DNA from 3 places in the Halomonas sp. G11 genome. Region 1 is predicted to be linked to each of the others. Evidence: predicted binding sites of a transcription regulator. Region 1 holds the regulator's gene; each other region holds the start of a gene.
The links. The regulator FliA, encoded in region 1, starts transcription of late flagellar genes. The targets are predictions, from matches to a motif close to CTAAAGTTNNNNNNNNNNCNGCCGATA.
Positions count from the first base shown of each region.

Region 1 (6,356 bases):
CCCGCTTTGTCATGCGCCACGGGACCCGCCCCGTCGCCCTGGTGACCACCGACAGCTTTCGTATCGGTGCCCATGAACAGCTGCGCATCTACGCGCGCCTGCTGGATATCCCGATGTACGCGCTGGACGCGGAGCAACCCATCGACGACCTGCTGAGTCGTCTGCAGGGTAAACAGTGGGTCATCATCGATACCGTGGGCATGAGCCAGCGCGACCAGCGGGTCATCGAGCAGATCGCCCATTTACAGGGCGGCCGCTCCAACGTCAGGCTGGTATTGCTGCTCAATGCCGCCAGCCAGCCTGAAACGCTTGAAGAAGTGGTGCTGCGCTATCGCCAGGCCGCCCGTGCGGCGGGTGCCGAGCTGGATGACTGCATCATCACCAAGCAGGATGAAGCAGGACGCCTGGCACCCATCCTGGATATTGTCATGCGCCATGGCATGCGCGTGCTGTTTGGCTCCTATGGTCAGCAGGTCCCCGAAGATATGGCGGTGGCGGATCCTGCTGCGCTGGTCGACCAGGCGCTGAATACCGACGCCGCCGGGTCAAGCAATACGTCGCCACCCGCGGCACCGATCAGTATGCCCCGCTGGTCGCGGGATGTGCTGGGCCAGGGGCGCCGTCTGTCGTCGCTGTTTGCGCGCCTGCGCGAGCGGATGGTGGGCTTTGAGCGCCTCGAAGGCGTCTGGGATATCGCTAACCTGCCCAGCGTGTTGCAGGATCAGCGCCTGGACGAGTTGCTGGAGGGGTACCCGCCGCCCCAACGCATGCTGGGTATGGCCTGGTCGCCCCGCCGCAACGAGCGCGGCTGTGATTGGGCGATGCCGGATATAGGGCTGGATGCCGAGGGCGCCTGGATGGCGTTGCCCTGGCTGCAGCATCGCCAACCCGCTGGCTGGCAGCCGCGCATGGCCACCTTCAGCGAACGCGATGGTGTCGCCGTGCACCTGCTGCCAGCGTTACCCGATAGCGAGGCGTTGACCTGGTTAGAAAGCCAATACCTGACCTGGGTCAGCCTGGCGCCCCCGGCACTCAGGGTAAACTTGCACGGCGAGCGCTATCCCCTGCGCCAGCTGTTTGCCGAAAGTACGCTCAACCACCGCGTCAATGTGCGCTTCCGTGGCCAGCCGATGGCTCTGTGGACGGCCTATGCCGAAGTCACCGACCAAGAGGGGCGGGCGCTGCTGGCGTGGTATGGCGAAGTGCGCGACCCGGAAAGTGCCAAGGTGGTCACCCGTCGTTACTGGCTCACACCCGCGCGGTTGGGCAACGAGGTGCTAAGCCTGCTGGTAACCCAGCTGCAGAGTGAAGGCCTGGCGGCGCTGACACGGCGTGCCTGGCAGCAACTGAAAGACGCCGATAGCGGCGAAGTAAGCCCTGAAGTGCGCCTGTTGATGGCCAGCGGTATTGCCGCCATTGCCGGGCACCTTGATTGCGCCGAGGACGAGGCCGCCAGTGGATTGCACGGTGATGTGCTGAACCTGTTAAGCAGCCGTCGCCGTCGGCGCGATACGGCATTGCTGGATGCGCTGGTGTACGCCTTTATGGCCCGTGATGCGATCCGCCAGCTGGGTAGCGTTAATCGTGAGGGCCTGGCATGAGCGCACGAGACCAAGCCGCTGGGCTACGCAAGTGGGCGGATCTGCAGCGACAGCAGCGGGGCGACGAAGCGCCTCCCGAGGCAACGGAATCACCCGGGCCGATGACCTACCGCTCGCCGGTGGTGCCCAGCGCGGCGGCCATGGAGCCGCCTGTCACACCGCCCAAGCCCAAAACGCCGTTAATGGTCACGGGGCTGTCGGGTGATGGGCCGGTAGAGGCGCGCAAGGTCAGCGCGCGTCTTGGCCAGTGGGCCGCGCTAGGGCGCGCCTGGGCCGGGGATCCGGCCGACTGGGATATTCGGATCGTGATGCCGGATGCGCCTGAACTGGCGACACTCAGTCAGCAACACCGTCGCTGGGCGCTGTGGGTCAACAGCGATGCCGATGCGTTTGGACGCATGTACCATCTACTCAAACAGTTGAGGCAGCATAACGGGCCGCAACGCTTACTGGCCCTGCATGAGCCCCATCTGCCCAGGCAAGGCCTATTGGCCAACCTGCAGCAAGCGGCTGGGGACTATCTGGGTATCGAGTTGCTGTTGCTGGCCCGCTGACGCAGCTAACGTCGGTAAAGCGTCTAATAATCGGGGTTAATCCGCTCATGAGAAGGAATGAAGCATGCTAGGCTATTGGCGTTATGCGATTAGCATTTTGGTATTAGCCTTGGGTCTCAGTGCTTATGCTCAGGGCGCGTCCAGCAGTTGGGTGACACAAGTGCCCGGGCTCATGGTGGTCATGAGCGACCGTGCCAGCCGCAGTGAACCGGTTCGCCCTCCAGCGGGGGCGACCACGCCAGCGGCGGTCATTGAGCGAGTCCAGTGGCAGTACCAGCACGCACCCGGGGCAGCACTACAGGCCTGGCTATGCCATCCTGAGCGCTGCGTGTCGTTATCGGGCATGCGTGGGGAGACCCGTGCTTTATCCGGCATAAGTGCGACAACGCCCCTGCATTTTCAATTTGCGCTAAACCCAGGGCAGCGGCCCGTTAGCGTTAAAGGGTTGCAGATGATAGTAGATTACCAGTGAGCACAGGTGGTTTAGCCGCGAGGCAATAGGATGTACACAGCACAAGGCAGGATCAAACAAAGTGAGCTGATGACGGAGTACATGCCACTGGTGAGACGTCAGGCCTTGACGCTTCAGGTCAGGTTGCCGGCCAGTATAGAGCTGGATGACTTAATCCAGGCAGGCATGATGGGGTTGCTGGAAGCCCTGGGACGTTTCGATGCCACTCAGGGCGCCACCTTTGCGACCTTTGCCAGCCAGCGCATACGCGGGGCGATGGTGGACGAATTGCGTACCCGTGACTGGCTACCTCGCAGCGTCCGCCGTTCGGCGCGAGCCGTTGATGAAACCGTCAGGCGCCTGGAGCAATCCTTGGGGCGCCCCCCCGAAGAAACAGAAATCGCCGACGCCATGGATATGCCGTTGGCTGATTATCAGCAGTTATTGCACGACACCAATAGCGGGCAGTTGCTGCCCTTTGAAGAGCTGGTGGCGGATGGCAGCGAACCGCATAATCGTGAAGCCGTGAGTTCGCCCTTCGATCATTTGCTCGACGCCCAACAGCGGGAAACCCTGGTGGCGGCCATCGAAGCGCTGCCCGAGCGGGAAAAACTGCTCATGGCGCTGTATTACCAGGAAGAACTCAACCTGAAAGAAGTGGGCGCCGTGCTCGGCGTCACTGAGTCTCGCGTTTCCCAGTTGCACAGTCAGGCGGTCAGCCGTCTGCGTGCCAAGTTAAACGACTCGGTTTAGGGTCTGTTGATGTTTCGCTGACGGCCAGGGCAACGGCAGTCGGCTTTTACGTTTCAGCGCTGATGCGCCCCGTTATATTGCTTTAGGAGCACGACATGAACCCATCGACGCTGATCGGTATTTTCGCCAGCATCCTGCTGCTGGTAAGCGTCCTGTTTTTCACCGCCGAGTCGCCGGGCAGCTTCCTCAACCTGCCAGGGCTTGCCATCGTGGTCACCGGCACCCTTGCCGCCACCTTTATCAGCTATCCTCTCAAGGAAGTGCTGCGGGTGGTACGCCTGGTCGGGCTGGTCTTCCGGCGTGAAAACACCTATGTGCGTGACGACATCAACGAGCTGGTGGCCATGTCCCGGCTGTGGTTCAAGGGCGATGTCCGCGCCGTTGAACGAGAGCTCGAAAACACCCGCAATCCGTTTTTGCGGACCGGCATCCAGTTGGTGATCGCCAACACCAAAGAAGACGAAATCTTCGATATGTTGCGCTGGCGGATTGCGCGGCTAAAAGCGCGTGAGCACGCGGAAGCGCAGATATTCCGCACCATGGCCACTTATGCGCCGGCTTTCGGCATGATTGGCACCCTGGTGGGGCTGGTCAACATGCTGGAAGTCATGGACTCTGGCAATCTCGATGTGATCGGCCCGCGCATGGCGGTGGCCTTGCTGACCACCTTCTACGGTATCCTGCTGGCCAACCTGGTGTTCAAACCTATTGCGGTGAAGCTCGAGCGGCGCACCGAGGAGCGCTTGATCACCATGAACATGGTGCTGGAGGGGATCTCCCTGATTACCAAGCGGCGGCTACCTTCCTTTATAGAAGAAACGCTCAATTCCTTCGTCGCCAACTACCACGACGAAATCCGCGAGCCGGAGGTCAAGAAGCCGCGCGCCTCGAATAGCGCCCCCGCCAAGGGGTAGTCGGGATGCTAGACCGGGATACCCGCCATACATTGGAAGCGCCACTGCCCAAGGACAGTGGCGACGATGGCTGGATGACCAGCTATCTGGATGTATTGACGCTGTTGCTGACCTTGTTTGTCTTGCTGCTCTCGCTGGCGCCACCCGGCGGTAACGACGCTGGCTCGCAAGCCAGCGTCGATGAAGCGTCCCCCGGCGCGATCGCCGACCTGCCTCTGGCATCACTGGCGACCGGTATCGAGCCCCGTCACAGCGGCCTGCAGCCGCGCTTTGACGGTATCAGCATTCCGGGAGTGGACGTTTCCCAGGGGCAGGAAGGGGTGACGCTGCGCATCAACGACAACCTGTTGTTCGACAGCGGCCGGGCGCAACTCACCGGGCAGGGCCGTGACCTCGTCGACAGTCTTGTCGAGGTGCTCAGCGCCTTTGATGGACAGGTGTCCGTCGAAGGCCATACCGATAATGTGCCCATCTCGACCTCGCGCTTTCCTTCCAACTGGGAGCTATCGTCGGCACGGGCGATCGCCGTGGTCCGCCATCTGGATAGCCAGGGGCTCGAGGTTGATCGCATGCGCGCCGTTGGCTATGCCGATACCCAGCCGATCGCCAGTAATGCCACAGCGCAGGGGCGGGCGGCCAACCGTCGCGTCGAGCTGGTGCTCAGGCAGCCGCCAACCCAAAATTAACCCCCGCTAAGACGCATCCCGGCACAGGCGCTGCATCCTTGCCAGCGCCTCTCCCGCGCCCTCCAGGCTGAATATCATGTACCAGGGGTCTTCATCCCCCTGATCAAAGCCCAGGAAGACCTGCTCGCCGACGCTCATGTCGGCGATCAATTGATCGATATCGTTGAGATAAAAGTGGGCATAAAAGCCGTTATTGCCACGCTCGGTGATAAATTCGGCGACGCTGTGGATGCGCTCGCGCTCATCGACGCGTAGCCGCGCAGGCACCTGATTAACCGCTCGGCTTTCGCCCTGAGCGGCCTCCAGCTCGACACGCATCTCCAGCCAGGGTAAGTCGCACACGCCCTGGGTGGCATTGACGCTCAAGGTGGCATCCGAGTAGCTGTGCGCTTCCACGGCACGAAAATGCCGCTCGTTACCGAGGGTCAATGCCATCGACTGCCAATGGTCGTGGGTTTGGTCGTCTTCGACGTTAAACGACACGGCATGCGCCGATGGCAGCGATAACACCAACGCAGCGCCAAGCGCAGGGTAAGCAAGTGCGGAATGAAAACGCGATATCAACGGCATGATCAGGCCCATCATCTGGAAAACCCTTAGCCTATCGTCTGATGCACGGTGACAAAAGACTAAGGCGCTGATTTTTCTATATATGGTAGAAAAAATATGAAAAAGCAGCCGATATAGTGCAAAGTCAAGACTATACTTCACCCGGTTGCCTCGTATAATCGCTTTGACCAAGCGCTATTTTCAACGCCGCTAAGGAGTTTCGCGACATGAGTACTGCTACCCAGGCTATGAACACCTCTAACGATGTCCCGCTTCAGGAACCGTCGCGGGAAATTTGGGATGCCAAATATCGTCTTAAGGATCGCCATAGCCAGCCGGTGGATCAGGACCTGGGCGCGACCTTCGAGCGGGTGGCGAAAGCCCTGGCGGATGTAGAAGGCGACAAGGCGCAAGAGTGGCTGCCGAAGTTCCGCTGGGCGCTGGAAAATGGCGCGGTGCCTGCCGGGCGGATTCTCTCCAACGCAGGGGCTGACGCCTATAAGCCCGCGGTGAGCCTGATCAACTGCACAGTGTCGCGCACCATTCGCGATTCGATGCGCGATATCCTGGATTCCGTGGTAGACGCCGGAATGACCCTCAAGTCCGGCGCCGGTATCGGCTACGACTTTTCCACGTTGCGCCATAAAGGGGCCTTTGTGTTCGGCGCTGGCGCAGGCACCAATGGCCCGCTGGCGTTCATGGATATCTACGACAAGATGTGTTTCACCGTGGCCTCTGCCGGTGGCCGTCGCGGCGCGCAGATGGGCACCTTCGATGTCGGCCATCCGGACGTGCGTGAGTTTATCCAGGCCAAGCGCGAAGCCGGGCGGCTGCGTCAGTTCAACCTT
Region 1 covers NZ_LYXG01000016.1:46,650-53,005, forward strand. The annotation lists gene flhF (flagellar biosynthesis protein FlhF) at 1-1,601, shown strand, start outside; gene ADS46_RS08785 (hypothetical protein) at 1,598-2,155, shown strand; gene ADS46_RS08790 (flagellar protein FlhE) at 2,220-2,627, shown strand; gene ADS46_RS08795 (RNA polymerase sigma factor FliA) at 2,658-3,359, shown strand; gene ADS46_RS08800 (motility protein A) at 3,455-4,273, shown strand; gene ADS46_RS08805 (OmpA/MotB family protein) at 4,279-4,959, shown strand; gene ADS46_RS08810 (hypothetical protein) at 4,966-5,541, opposite strand; gene ADS46_RS08815 (adenosylcobalamin-dependent ribonucleoside-diphosphate reductase) at 5,736-6,356, shown strand, end outside.

Region 2 (6,356 bases), on a different contig from region 1:
CCCGCGCGCTGGCAGAATGCCTCCACTTCAGCGCGGTCTTCGGTGTTAAACACCTGTTGCCAAGGCATATCGAAATCGCCGTAGTTGCGCACGTAGAGAATGCCGGGTTCGAAGCGCTCACGAATCTCTAACGGCATGCGACGGTAAATCGCGCGGCTATCGGCGATCGGCGTCTCTCCCCCTTCAGGGGCGGCGGTGACGCAGTGGAACCAGATTTTCATCGGCCACTCGCGGGTATAAGCCTGCTCATTGTGGAGGGGAATATGTTGATGGGCGGGGTATTCGGTCGAGGTATAAATACCCGATGACACTGCTGAACGCGGTGTTGAGGCGAACTCATAACTCAGCAGCGGATGACCAAAGGCGGCGGCAAACTGCTGAAAATCGTCCACGGTGGGCACATCAAAGCCTCTTAGCAGCACGCCGCCGACCCGGGTCACCAGGGATTCAATATCCCCACGCAACTCGCCAAAGGCCTCCAGCAGTGACTGCCCCGGGTAGGCGGGGGATATCATGATGGGCAGCTCCGAGTCAGCAGGCCCCTGACGTTCGGGAATGGCGTTGGTGGGTTGCGTTGCGGTTGCGCTTTGATTATCCATAATGGGTCTCCTGAAAAGTCGTTGAGTCGCGTTGGCCCTGGTCGACATGGGCATAGCAGGTACAGTCCGCGTCGAAATAACTCAGGGCAGCGGCATAGCCACTCGGCGCAGCCAGCGACCATGCTTGCAAAGGGGATGAAACAGGGATTGAGTGCTCAAGGTGATAGGTGCCTGATGGCCCAGGAGCGGGCATAACCGAGAGCGCCTGCAAATGCTCTGCAATGCCCAGGCCCAGGGCTTTGAGCACCGCCTCTTTAACTACCCAGCGCTCCATGAAGGGCAGTGCGTGGTCGAGCTGCTCGCTCGGCGATAGCACCAGCTCGCTCAGCGGTGCAAGTTCGGCCTCCGGCCGGCAGCGCTCAATATCGACCCCCACCGCGCCGCCGGGAGCAAGCGCGATCAGGGCGACATGGCCAGAGTGGGAAATATTGAAGGTCGGCCCATTAGCGCTTTTCAGGCGTGGCTTACCGAAGATGTTGTGGGTAAACATCAGTTTGTCTGGCGCCACGCCGGTGTGGGCTGATAGCAGTCGCCGCAGGGCTGCACGTGTCGCCACGGCGCGGACGACATCGGGGTGACGGCGAAGCCGCTGGGCGCGCTGCCACTCGGCCTGGCTCAGCAGCCGCTCGTCGTCGACGGCCACCGGGGCGTCCAAGTCAAGCGCCAAGCGCCAGACTTCAAGGCCCTCAGGGGTGCTTTCAGCTAACCGCAGGCGCTGCATGGGGCACCTCCTCAAGCCGTCGGGTCAGCGCGCGCTCGATGGTCGCCAGCACCTGGGCCTGCTGCTGACGAATAAAGAAGTGGCCGCCGTCAAACCAGTTCAACGCGAACGCCCCACCCGCTTCCCGCTGCCACGCGTCCAGGCGCTCGCTTTCGATATCGTCATCGCGACCGGCGAGTACCTGTAGGGGGTAAGCAAGCGTCGCCCCGCCGCGATAGCGGAAACTGCGGCAGAGACGATAGTCCGCCGCCAACACATCGAGCGTAAGACGCAGCAGTTCAGGGCTTTCGAACACTTCTTGCGGTGTGCCACCCTGCTGGCGAAGATCCGCGATCAGGGCTTTGTCGTTATCAAGGCCCGCCAAGCGGTCTGAGTCGCGCATTGAGGGCGCCGGGCTGCCCGAGGCGAACAGCATCCGCGGCTGAGGGCGCCCCACATCGCGCAGGCGAGCGGCCATGCCGTAGGCCAGCAGCGCCCCCATGCTGTGGCCGAACAGGGCAAAGTCGCCGCGCATCCGCGTTGCTTGCTCTTCGCACAGCCGCACGACCTGAGTCTCAAAATCATCGATGAGCGGCTCACCCAGGCGCTCGCCACGCCCAGGCAGCTCGACGGGATAGACCTCGACCCAGGCGGGCAACTGACGCTCCCAGCGCAGATACATGGTGGCGCTGGCCCCGGCACAGGGCAGGCAGAGCAGTCTCAAGCGCTTAACCGGCATTCACCTGCTCCGCCTCGCTGTTGGCCTGCTCATCCATCCACTGACGCAGCGACAAGGGCCGCATATCGGTCCAGGTCTTTTCCACGTAGTCGAGGCAGGTTGGCTTATCGCCGAGCACCCCAGTGTCGGTCCATCCAGGGGGAATCGCCTTCCACTCGGGCCAGAGGGAGTACTGCTCTTCGTGGTTGACCAATACGCAGAAGACGGCATCTTCACGATCAAAACAGCTTGTCATGGGACTAACCTCACCGTTGCATAAGGAATGAGAAATAAAACGCAATTGCTTCTCATTACATAATGACGAGTGAGGCACCAGAAAATTTAACGGGAAAGAAAATCAATCAGGCTGGGACCAGCAGCCTGTCGGACTTAAGGCTGTCCTGGTGCGCACAAGGCGCTAAACCATCGTAGAGGGGGAGCAAGCGTGGAAAAGGAAACAGGGAGGAGAGAAAATAACCGTATGTCAGCGACGCTCATCACTACGCGGGATCATCCCCGTCAGCAACCATAGCTGTTCGGCTTCACGGAATACCCGGCGATGCTGGGAAGACGCCGCTAGCCATGCATGGAGCGCCTCGCGATCCGCATCACTCAACGTTTCTTCATGCTCGCGCATCAGCCAGTCCAGGGCTGTTTGCCACACGGCTTCATCGCCGCTGTCGTTATTCATCGTTACCGTCTAGCCTCGCTACTGCTGCCCGATCAATCATTGGACCGGAAAGCGCCTGCTACTAACAACGCTTTCACTATGTGCTGGCAGTGTAACAAAGCGACAATAAAAGCGGCACAGCGAACGCCTGCTTATCTGCCCGGCAACGACGTGCCTCGCAGCGACTGACGGCAATGAGTTAGCGCATCACGAATCATGAAGTTGACTGACGTGGTGGAAACCCCCAGCAACTGAGCCACTTCCCGTTGCGTATGGCTTCCCGAACGGTAGAGCTCAAAGGCGCGCCGCGTTCGCTCGGGCAGCTCATCCAGTGCGTCCACCACCTGGGCCAGAGACTGGCGATCAATGGCAATCACTTCGGGGGAGTGTGAGGCGCAGGAAGCGTTATCCCCCTCCTCCTCTTTTGCAAACAGCGTTGACTCAAAGGCCGAACGGCGGCAGCGGTCAATGGCGAGGTTGCGCACCACACGCGACACGTAGGATATGGGCTGCTTCATCTCAAACAGCGTGGTGGCCTCTGAAATTTTCAGGTAGGCATCCTGCAATACGTCATCGGCTTGATCGGTATTGCCCAGGACCCTTGCAGCGACACAGCGGAGCCGGGGGCGCTGATTGACGAAAATATCCTCTAATTCAGCGCTCCAGGGATGGACATCCATAGCTCGGCCTCCTGCCTTGATTGACACTACGGAATAAAAAGCAATAATTATTATTTGCGTTAGCGCCGGACAAGTCAACCTGCTAGAGCCAACCCACTTTTTATAACGATATGCTTGTTGACGTTATTTTTAAAAGACGTGGTTTTCACCCGCTTGAGCAGGTTTGCCTCCAGTCATTAAGCAACATTGACACCGCGCTAAACGAGCCGATATTATAAATAACAATGATTATCATTGATTTTTAAATGAATTCCATTGCAATGCCGCACCGGCTACCAAACCACTTTCTACAAGCAGTCACTGACGGCTGCTGTTGCTACGGCTACCTGCAGCACGCCAACAGTGGTGGTTGCTCAGAATGCCGAACAGCGCGCATTGTGGTCGATGGGCCGCTCAACACCAACATCCAGACACAGATGGGCGAAGTGCGCAGCAACGCCCGAGAAATTCGGGGGACGAACCGATCAGGCACTCCGGTTCAAAACACAGGAATAATCGTGACATATCAACAAAAGACGTTTTATCGCTCTTTACGTCACCCTTGCATCGCCTGGTCGATCGCGTTGCTCATCCTATGGATGAGCAACGCATCCATGGCCAGCGAGGAAGACCGCGTAGCGCCATTAGCGACGTTTGATTTCGCCATCGCGGAGACCCTCAATGCAATAGGTCATCCACCTAGATTTCTGTCTGGCCTGGAGGGGTACGAAAGATATTCACGGCAAGAGGAAATTCTGCCTCATGTGATTAACCTTGGTTATCGTCACTTCCCTAACCTTGAACTGCTTTCAAGCGATCCCCCACAACATATTCTGATTTCACCGCCTGCTCATGTCAGTTTACTTCCTAGGCTCAGAAACATTGCTGATGTAATGGAGTACCCGCTGTACAAGTATGCTGATGTTGAAGATGGTCATAACGACTGGGATACCATCGAAGGGCTGACGCGTCAGCTTGGCGATCTAGTGGAAGACCCTGACGCGGCGGAACGTTATATCGAGCAGTCCCGTCGCCACTTCACATCTCTTAAACAAGCGCTTGTGGATATCGACTCGCCTTTGTTGGTGGTGCGCCTGATGGATGAGCGCCATGCCCGGGTGTATGGGGCAGGCAGTGTGGAAGGCATGATGTTGAATCGCCTGGGTCTCGAGAACGCATGGCAGAAAGACCTAGGCCAATGGGGAATGACAACCGTCAGCGCAACGCCACTGTTTGATATTGATGCCAAGCTGGTGTTTCTCGACAGCCCCTACGGCCCCGACGGGGGTGTAGAACAACTCATCTCGGATGGCCAATGGCGACACTTGCCAAACGTTAAACAGGGCAACTATACGATTATTCCCGTCAATTACTGGTCCTGGGGAGGGTTCCCTGCCGCCCGGCGCTTTGCCGATAGCCTTGCCAACCAGCTGACAGAAAGCAATCGGTGAGCATGCTAGACTGTTGGTTATAACGCTGTTTTTGCTCTGGAGACCCACCGTGACGGATGCCCACCGCCGTAAGCTCCCCATCGGGATTCAGACGTTCTCGGATATCCGCGAGGGCGACTATTACTACGTCGATAAAACCCCGCATATCGAGCGCCTGGTTAACCAGAACAAGTACTACTTCCTCTCGCGGCCACGACGCTTCGGTAAAAGCCTGTTGCTGGACACCCTGCGTTGCCTGTTTGAAAGTCGCCAGGCGCTGTTCGAAGGGCTGTATATCCACGATAAGTGGGACTGGCAGCAGCGCTACCCGGTGATTCGGATTAGCTTTGCCGATGGCGTGATGCAAAGTCGTGCAGAGCTGGATGAGCGCATCCGTGAGCAGCTACGCGTTCAACGTGAGCAACTCGGCATTACCCAGCACCATAAAACCGATATACCGGGTGAATTTTCCGCCCTCATTCGCGCCGCCCACCAGCAGAGTGGCCAGCGCGTGGTTGTGCTGATCGACGAATACGACAAGCCGATTCTGGACAATATCCTGGCGCCGGAGCGTGCCCGGGAGCTGCGCGAGGGCTTGAAGAACCTTTACAGCGTTATTAAAGACGCCGACCCACACTTGCACTTCGTGCTACTGACCGGCGTTTCCAAATTCAGCAAGGCCAGTCTGTTTTCGGGGTTGAATAACCTGCGTGATATTACCCTGTCGCCCGACTATGCGACCCTTTGTGGCTATACCGATGACGACATCGATACGGTGTTCGCCCCGGAACTGTCTGGGCTGGATCGTGAGGAAATCCGCAGGTGGTACAACGGCTACCGCTGGGGTGGCAGCGAGGTAGCGTCCGTCTACAATCCCTTCGATGTTTTATTGCTGTTCCAGGAACAAGAGTTCGGCCCTTACTGGTTTGAGTCCGCGACACCCACCACGTTCTTGGTCGACATCCTCAAGCAGCGCGGGGTATTTACCCCCTCGTTAGATCACTGGGAAACCGAATATGAATTGCTCAGCCAGTTTGATGTTGACCAGATCAGCACCGAAGGCCTGCTGTTTCAAACCGGCTACCTGACCATTCAACAGGTAGAAGAGCCCATTGTGGGTTATCGGCAGTACACCCTGGGCTTCCCGAACCGCGAAGTCGAAACCAGCCTCAACCATGCGCTACTACCTTCGCTGGGCGTCGAAAACGCCCCGCGTGAGCGCAGAACGCTGTTCCGTCATTTAAGTCAGCACGACCTTGCCGGGTTAGAAGGTCACCTCAAAGCCCTTTACGCTGGACTCCCTCACGATTGGTACCGCAACAATCCAATTGCCCGCTACGAAGGGCATTATGCGAGTGTCTTTTACAGCCATTTTGCAGCCCTGGGGCTGGATGTGACGGTGGAGGACGCCAGCCACCTCGGCAAGGTGGATATGAGCGTGGATTTTGGTGGCCATATCTACCTGTTCGAGTTCAAGGTGGTGGAACAGTTGCCGGAAGGCACGGCCCTGGCGCAGATCAAATACAAGGGCTATGCCGATAAGCACCGCGCTTCGGGCAAGCCCATCCACTTGATCGGCG
Region 2 covers NZ_LYXG01000019.1:107,724-114,079, reverse strand. The annotation lists gene ADS46_RS10380 (TauD/TfdA family dioxygenase) at 1-599, opposite strand, end outside; gene ADS46_RS10375 (4'-phosphopantetheinyl transferase family protein) at 592-1,320, opposite strand; gene ADS46_RS10370 (thioesterase II family protein) at 1,298-2,038, opposite strand; gene ADS46_RS10365 (MbtH family protein) at 2,028-2,273, opposite strand; gene ADS46_RS10360 (FecR/PupR family sigma factor regulator) at 2,502-2,708, opposite strand; gene ADS46_RS10355 (RNA polymerase factor sigma-70) at 2,840-3,367, opposite strand; gene ADS46_RS18540 (ABC transporter substrate-binding protein) at 3,865-4,797, shown strand; gene ADS46_RS10345 (ATP-binding protein) at 4,847-6,356, shown strand, end outside.
Region 2: ADS46_RS10365 (MbtH family protein) is a predicted target of FliA. The motif match lies at 2,337-2,363, and genes of this name have one in related genera.

Region 3 (6,356 bases), on a different contig from region 1:
TTTCCTGGATGTCGTCGTTGAGCTTGTCGCGCTCGGAGAGCATTTCATCCAGGTCATGCTTACCCAATACCGAACGCAGCGTGGTTTGCGCCAGCTGGCTGGTCGCCTGGGTGAAGTTCTCCACCTGAATAATCGCCTTTTCAGGGTCGATCACGCGAAAGTAAAGCACGGCGTTGACCTTCACCGTGACGTTGTCCTGGGAGATCACATCCTGCTCGGGCACGTCCATGGTGATAACACGCAGATCGACCACCTGCATCTTTTGAATGGCCGGGATCACGATAACCAGACCAGGCCCTTTTACCTTCTGATAACGGCCCAGAAAGAACACCACGCCACGTTTATATTCCGGCAGAATGCGAATGGAGGCGGCTATCAGCAACACCACCAGGACAACGGGCACTAAGTAAGATAGCAACATGGGACACCTCGTCTAGCGATTGATGTGTAACGCACTGGCGGCCAGGCGCTTACGGGGGTGATACGTAGACCGTCAAGCCCTCAAGGCGCTCCACTTTCACCTCGTCGCCCTGCTTGATCGGCACATTGGTCACCGCGTTCCAGCGCTCGCCGTGCAGTCGCACGTGGCCGCGCGTGTCAAAATCTTCCAGGGCAATAGCACTTGCGCCAATCAGCTGCTCCATCCCTGTGTGGGCCGGGCGTTTGCGCAGCGTTGCGAAGCGTGTCAGCGTCCATAGCATCAGCCCGCCGGATACCAGCGCCACACCGCCAATCAGTGGCAGCGAAATGGCGAGGTACTCGGCATCCATCAGCATGATCGACCCCAGCACAAAGGCAATAATCCCGCCCACTCCCAATACACCAAAGCTGGGCATTAAGGCCTCGCCCACCATCAGCGCCAATCCCACGATGATAAGCGCCAGGCCCGCATAATTGATCGGCAGCATCTGAAAGGCAAAGAGCGCCAACAACAGCGAGATAACCCCGATAGTGCCAGGGAACAGGCTGCCAGGGCTCGAAAGCTCGAAGATCAGCCCGTAAAAGCCGATGATCAGCAGGAAGTAGGCAATATTGGGGTTCGTAATCAGCGAAAGCAGCTCTGTGCGCCAATCTGGATCAAAGCGCTCGATGGCGAGGTCGGCTGTCTCAAGCGTCCGATCACCACCTTCCATGACCACCGTCGTACCGTCTATTTGTGAAAGTAAATCGTTCAGATCCTGCGCAATCACGTCGATGACGTTCTGCTCCAGTGCCTCATTGGCGGTGAGGTTGACCGCCTCGCGCACCGCCGCTTCGGCCCAATCGGCGTTCCGGTCGTGACGCTCGGCCAGGCTGCGGATGAAGCTTACCGCGTCTTCCATGACCTTGCGTTCCATGGCGCTGCTCTCGCCTCCAGATGCGCTTTCACTTTCTCTTTCACTCTCGCCTTCCGATTGGCCTTCGGCGTTGTCATCCGCTTCATCAGCGCTGCCGGGAAAGCCGGAACCGCCCATCTGCACGGGCGTGGCAGACCCCAGATGGGTCGCGGGCGCCATGGCAGCGACGTGGCTGCCATACAGCAGATAAGTGCCCGCACTGGCCGCTCGAGCGCCGCTGGGGGAGACATACATCGCCACGGGAATATCGGTATTCAGCATTTCACGGATCATGTCGCGGGTCGTGTCGACCAGGCCGCCTGGCGTATCCAGCTCAACGACAATCACCTCGCTGTTCTGCTCGCGGGCCTTGCGCAGCCCGCGCTCAAGATAATCCTTGGTGGCGGGGCCAATGGGCCCTTCAATGCTCATCACCAGGGCGCTACGCGAAGAAGTCTGTGCCGTGGCCTGCCAGGCAAACGACAGCGCCAGCATCAACAAACCTGCCAGCGATAACCAAAGCCAAGGGGATTTGTAAGAAAGGCTTCGCATATCAGCTCTCCCCGCGCCTAGCGTCCTGAAACCATTACCTGGCTGCTGGGTCAGCAGCCATTATATAAGCACGCCCACCATCGGAATCATCATATACAAAACTTACGCCCTGTATACTTTCTGAACAAGTAATATTGCCACATTGATATACTTTCAACATAGCACTTATGGTGGGTTGGGTAATGAGGCGAAGCGTAAACTTCCTTAGCGGGAAAAATTGTCGCCATTTCAGGCCAATCTGGCATATTTATCCCTATCGGGAAATACACCTGGGCAAGCTGATTCGCCAGGCATGCAGCCCTGGCAGCTGGCAAATCAGGGCGCTTCCACGTAATAGCTGCTCACCCGCCAGGTGCCGTTTTCAAGGTGGGGGGTAACGGTCTCGAGCCGACGTCCGCTGTTCTCGAAGCCGGTTTGGAAGGTAAAGACGATATAGTCGCCGCTCGGCGCACCCGGCATGGACGTCTGGTGGCTGGTACGAATGCGCTTGCGCGAGGCCACCTCGCCAAAGTCCCGGCGCACAAGCTCAATGGTGCGCGCCAACATACCCTGTGACAGCGGCGCTTTTAAGATTGGCGACGAGGTCTCCCAGGCTTGTTCATAATTACCGTTATCGATCGCTTTCAACCAGGCAAGCGCAGCGGCCTCTGCCTCATTGGCAGTATGGGCCATGGCATGCGCACTGAAAGACAGCAGTGCGGCCGTGATAATGCAACTGAGTATTTTGGGCATGGCTGACTCTCGATACATGGGGGACGGTCGAACAACGTTGTTCGATAGCGTTCATCCGATATAAAGAGATATCGGAAACTGGCGAGGTTTCTTTAGGGGATTTGAAAGATCAGCCAATATCCGTTTGCAGTGCCCGCACTTGTTGTTGCCCACTATAACCCCTGAAGCCACTGACGAACGGTCGCGATGCCCTCTTCACTGACCACTAGCCCCAGGTGCGATGCGCCTTCCACCGTGGTGATGTCCGCATGCGGCACAAGCGGACGCAGCACGGGTTCAAATTGATCCGCATACAACGCCTCGTCCTCAGCACCGGTGACCACTAGAACGGGCACCTGCACTGAGTCCAGCGCCTGACGAAAATCAGCCGGACTAAAACCGCTCATCAGCCGATATGAATAGGCGAGCGTCTCTGAGCCATCGCGGTATTCAGGTGGCAAGTTGAACCGCAATACATCCGCCCCGTTGAAATGCGTGATGCCAATCGCGTTGAGCATGGAGATCGCCACAATCCTGGCGACACCTGGCTCTGCCCAGCCGCCGGAGTTATCCCGCACAGTGGGCGCATCGTGCCCAAGGTAAGGCGCCAGCAGCAGATACGCCGAGGCAAGGTGACCATGCTGCCCACCGGCAAAGCGCACCGCGAGCCCGCCCCCGGATGAATGACCGCCAACGACCACCCTTGAGACATCGGTGTTGGTGTCTTTGATATGGGCAATGAGGTCCGCCAGGTCATCTTCAAGCTGCTCAATGTAGTCGATATCGCCACGGCGCACCGGCGAAGGACCATGCCCGCGGACATCCGGCGTATAGACACTGGCAGCGCCTGACGCGGCCAACTCATGGGCGAGCGTCGCCAGGTACCTGCTGTCGGTTCCAGAGCCATGCACGAGAACCAGCGCGGTACGGGCTTCACTTGGATAATGGCGGTAGGCGAGCGATGTTCCGCCCCGTGCTTCATACGTTTGCAGCGGGGGCAGCGGGCGTGATGCTTGTGCAGAGGCCAGCGCTTCAAAATCAAGGCTGTTCGCGTTTGCACTTGTCGACATCGCCAGCAATGCTCCCATAACGGCAATCATCATGCGTTGTATCACTAGTCCTCCCGAACGCCTCAGCACATCGGCTACCTTGATGCAGTGGCACACAGCCCAGTGTCCGGGTTGGCTCTTCACGCTACTTACCCTTTAGGCGTTTGAGCCTGAGCCTTCCTGGGTTGGCCGTAACTGGCGCTGAATGCCGAGCAGGAAATTGCGCAGCATCTGGTCCTTGCACTCACGGTAATTCTTGTGGCTCGGCTTGCGGAAAAAGGCGCTGAGTTCGTGGTGGCTCAACGGCAGCCCGACCAACTCAAAAACCTCCAGCACATCATCCGCTTTCATGTTCAGGGCAATGCGCAGTTTCTGGAACACCATGTTGTTGTTCAGTTGCGCTTCCGGCTCGGGTTGCGGGCCTTCACGCTTGCCACGCTTGAAGCTGATAAACCCGTTCAAGAATGCCGCCAGCTCCTTGTTCTTCATGGTGACAAAGGCATCATCCTCATCCTTTTTCAGCCATGCAGCGACCTGCTCCCGAGTCACGCTGACCTCTGCCAGGGCGAAGATATCCACGATGGTGCTGTCTTTTAAATCGAAGGTGTAGCGGATGCGGCGAAAAATATCGTTATTAGTCAAAATGGGGTTCCTGGCCGGTAGTTAGTTTTTCAAGCAGTTCATCGATGTCGGCTTTCAGTTCATCATCTTCAGTGCCCTGCGCACTGGTTTTGGCCTGTCGTAGACTGGCAATAGCCGCGTCGGTCTTGCCTGCCTCAGCTTGCAACATCGCCATGGAAAAACCAATGGATGCCCGATGGTCATTGGAATCAATGGCGTTGGCTTTTTCCAGGGCCTTTTCGTAGCCCGCCAGCGCGTCTTCCAACTCTTCGGTAAAGTCCGCCAGGGTTTCCCATTGTTCCGGGTGGTCTTTATCGGTGTTCTCGTTATCGATGCAGATTGCCCGCAACTCGGCATACAGCGCATCAAATGTTGCTCTGTCATCCTTGGCGGCTGCCTTCATCAGCTTTTCCGCCAGTTCGTAAACCGCCTTGTATATCTTGGTGTTGATCACTGTGCATTACCTTTTCTATTACCCGGATTAATAGAGTTTCAGCTCTCCCCGATAAGTAGCATGACCGATCATATGAGTGCTAATCTTCCATGATGCACTATATATAAGGAACGTTCGATGGATCTTGCCAAGGTAGGCGACAGAGTCATCTGTCAGTGTAAAGGGAGCCCACACAACATTGTTTCCGGCGCATCCGCCACTATGGTCGATGGCATACCGGTTGCCAGGATAGGAGACAAGAGCTCTTGTAGCGCAGTCATTTCATCAGGTGCCAGTTGGTATTCGGTGGAGGGCTCTCCAGCTGCCATTCATGGTAGTGCGACCTCATGTGGTGGCTATATCGTGGCAGCTTCTTCTGCGATAACTGGCTCACCCACCACAGGAGGCATGCAGACATCCTCCCATCAAGCAAGCGCAGCCGCTGATGATGCACCAAACCAGGAGGGCATCCCCTCATCTGAGCTTTCTCCTACCGAAATCAACGAAGAATCTATATACGAATTTGTCGCCGAAACAGCCGAAGTCACCATGAATCAACCCGCCTATCTACTCGTGGAGGGCGTGGGCATGAATGGCGGCTATTCATTTCGGAACAATATCGTTATTAGAGGAAATGCCCTCCATATTTCTTCGCTGGGCTGGGCTCCTTCTGCACTATCGCCAGGGTCAGGCTCCGCCGTGCTTAATATGCGTGCTGAACTCAAGGATGGCAACCAACTTATTCAGGCAGTAGTTCTTGAGAATAGTGGTATCAATGCTTGGCCAGACGACCCCCAGTATACGCCGGTAGGCCACGCCACCATCCGATTACCTGAACCACAACCTGACACAACGCTTTCGCTTCACTTCCAGGGCACTTTCATTTACCAGACAAGCTCAGGTTCAGTGACGCCAATGCCGCCAAGCACTAGCAAGATGATTTCTATCCAAGTAGTGGCAAAATGACATGATTAAAAAATTACTCCTTATTCTGCCAATTTTCCTTTTAATGTCAGCTTGCCAGGAAAGCTCGGGCAATAGCATTGATGACGAGTCTATCGATCTCCAAAGGCAAGCCAACGAAGAAGTTACCTTCGGCATAGCGGAAGAAAATAGCGAAAGACTGGACAGAGCGAAGGAACTGATCGAGCAATCACTAAATGCAGACCCCAACAACCATGCAGCGTTGATCAATAGAGCTCAGATTGCCGTCTACCAACAGAACTACGAACGCGCCCTAAGCGATGTGGAAAGCGCTTACGACATTGCGCCGAGCAATGATTCACTCCCACTTTTTCGCTGCATTCTGATAGAAGAAGTGAAAGGTAATGATAGAGGCAAAGCGTGCTACTCATCTGTCGAAGAACGTTACGCCGAGCGACATAATTCTGATGGTAAAATCCCCGCCAATTGGGTAGGCGCGGCCATACTGGCTGATACTCAAGACGCACCAAGACTGGTCGAGGCATATCTTGAGCAGGCAAGGAGTAAGGGTGAGATGGAAGCTGAAATGGCCGAAATGACGATTGAAAGCCTCCAGGATGGAAGCTACGTGGACCAAGTATTGATGCGGCATAAATGAGTGTCAGCTCTACTAAACTCTTGGGCAGCGTAAGCCCCACTTAATTAGCGCTACACCCATTGGTTGAATGACCCGCCTGCTTTTTTGCCGAC
Region 3 covers NZ_LYXG01000017.1:39,441-45,796, reverse strand. The annotation lists gene ADS46_RS09120 (slipin family protein) at 1-421, opposite strand, end outside; gene ADS46_RS09115 (NfeD family protein) at 471-1,868, opposite strand; gene ADS46_RS09110 (DUF4019 domain-containing protein) at 2,184-2,600, opposite strand; gene ADS46_RS09105 (alpha/beta hydrolase) at 2,753-3,682, opposite strand; gene ADS46_RS09100 (DUF1456 family protein) at 3,785-4,270, opposite strand; gene ADS46_RS09095 (Replicative DNA helicase) at 4,263-4,703, opposite strand; gene ADS46_RS09090 (PAAR domain-containing protein) at 4,821-5,648, shown strand; gene ADS46_RS09085 (hypothetical protein) at 5,650-6,264, shown strand.
Region 3: ADS46_RS09110 (DUF4019 domain-containing protein) is a predicted target of FliA. The motif match lies at 2,670-2,696, and genes of this name have one in related genera.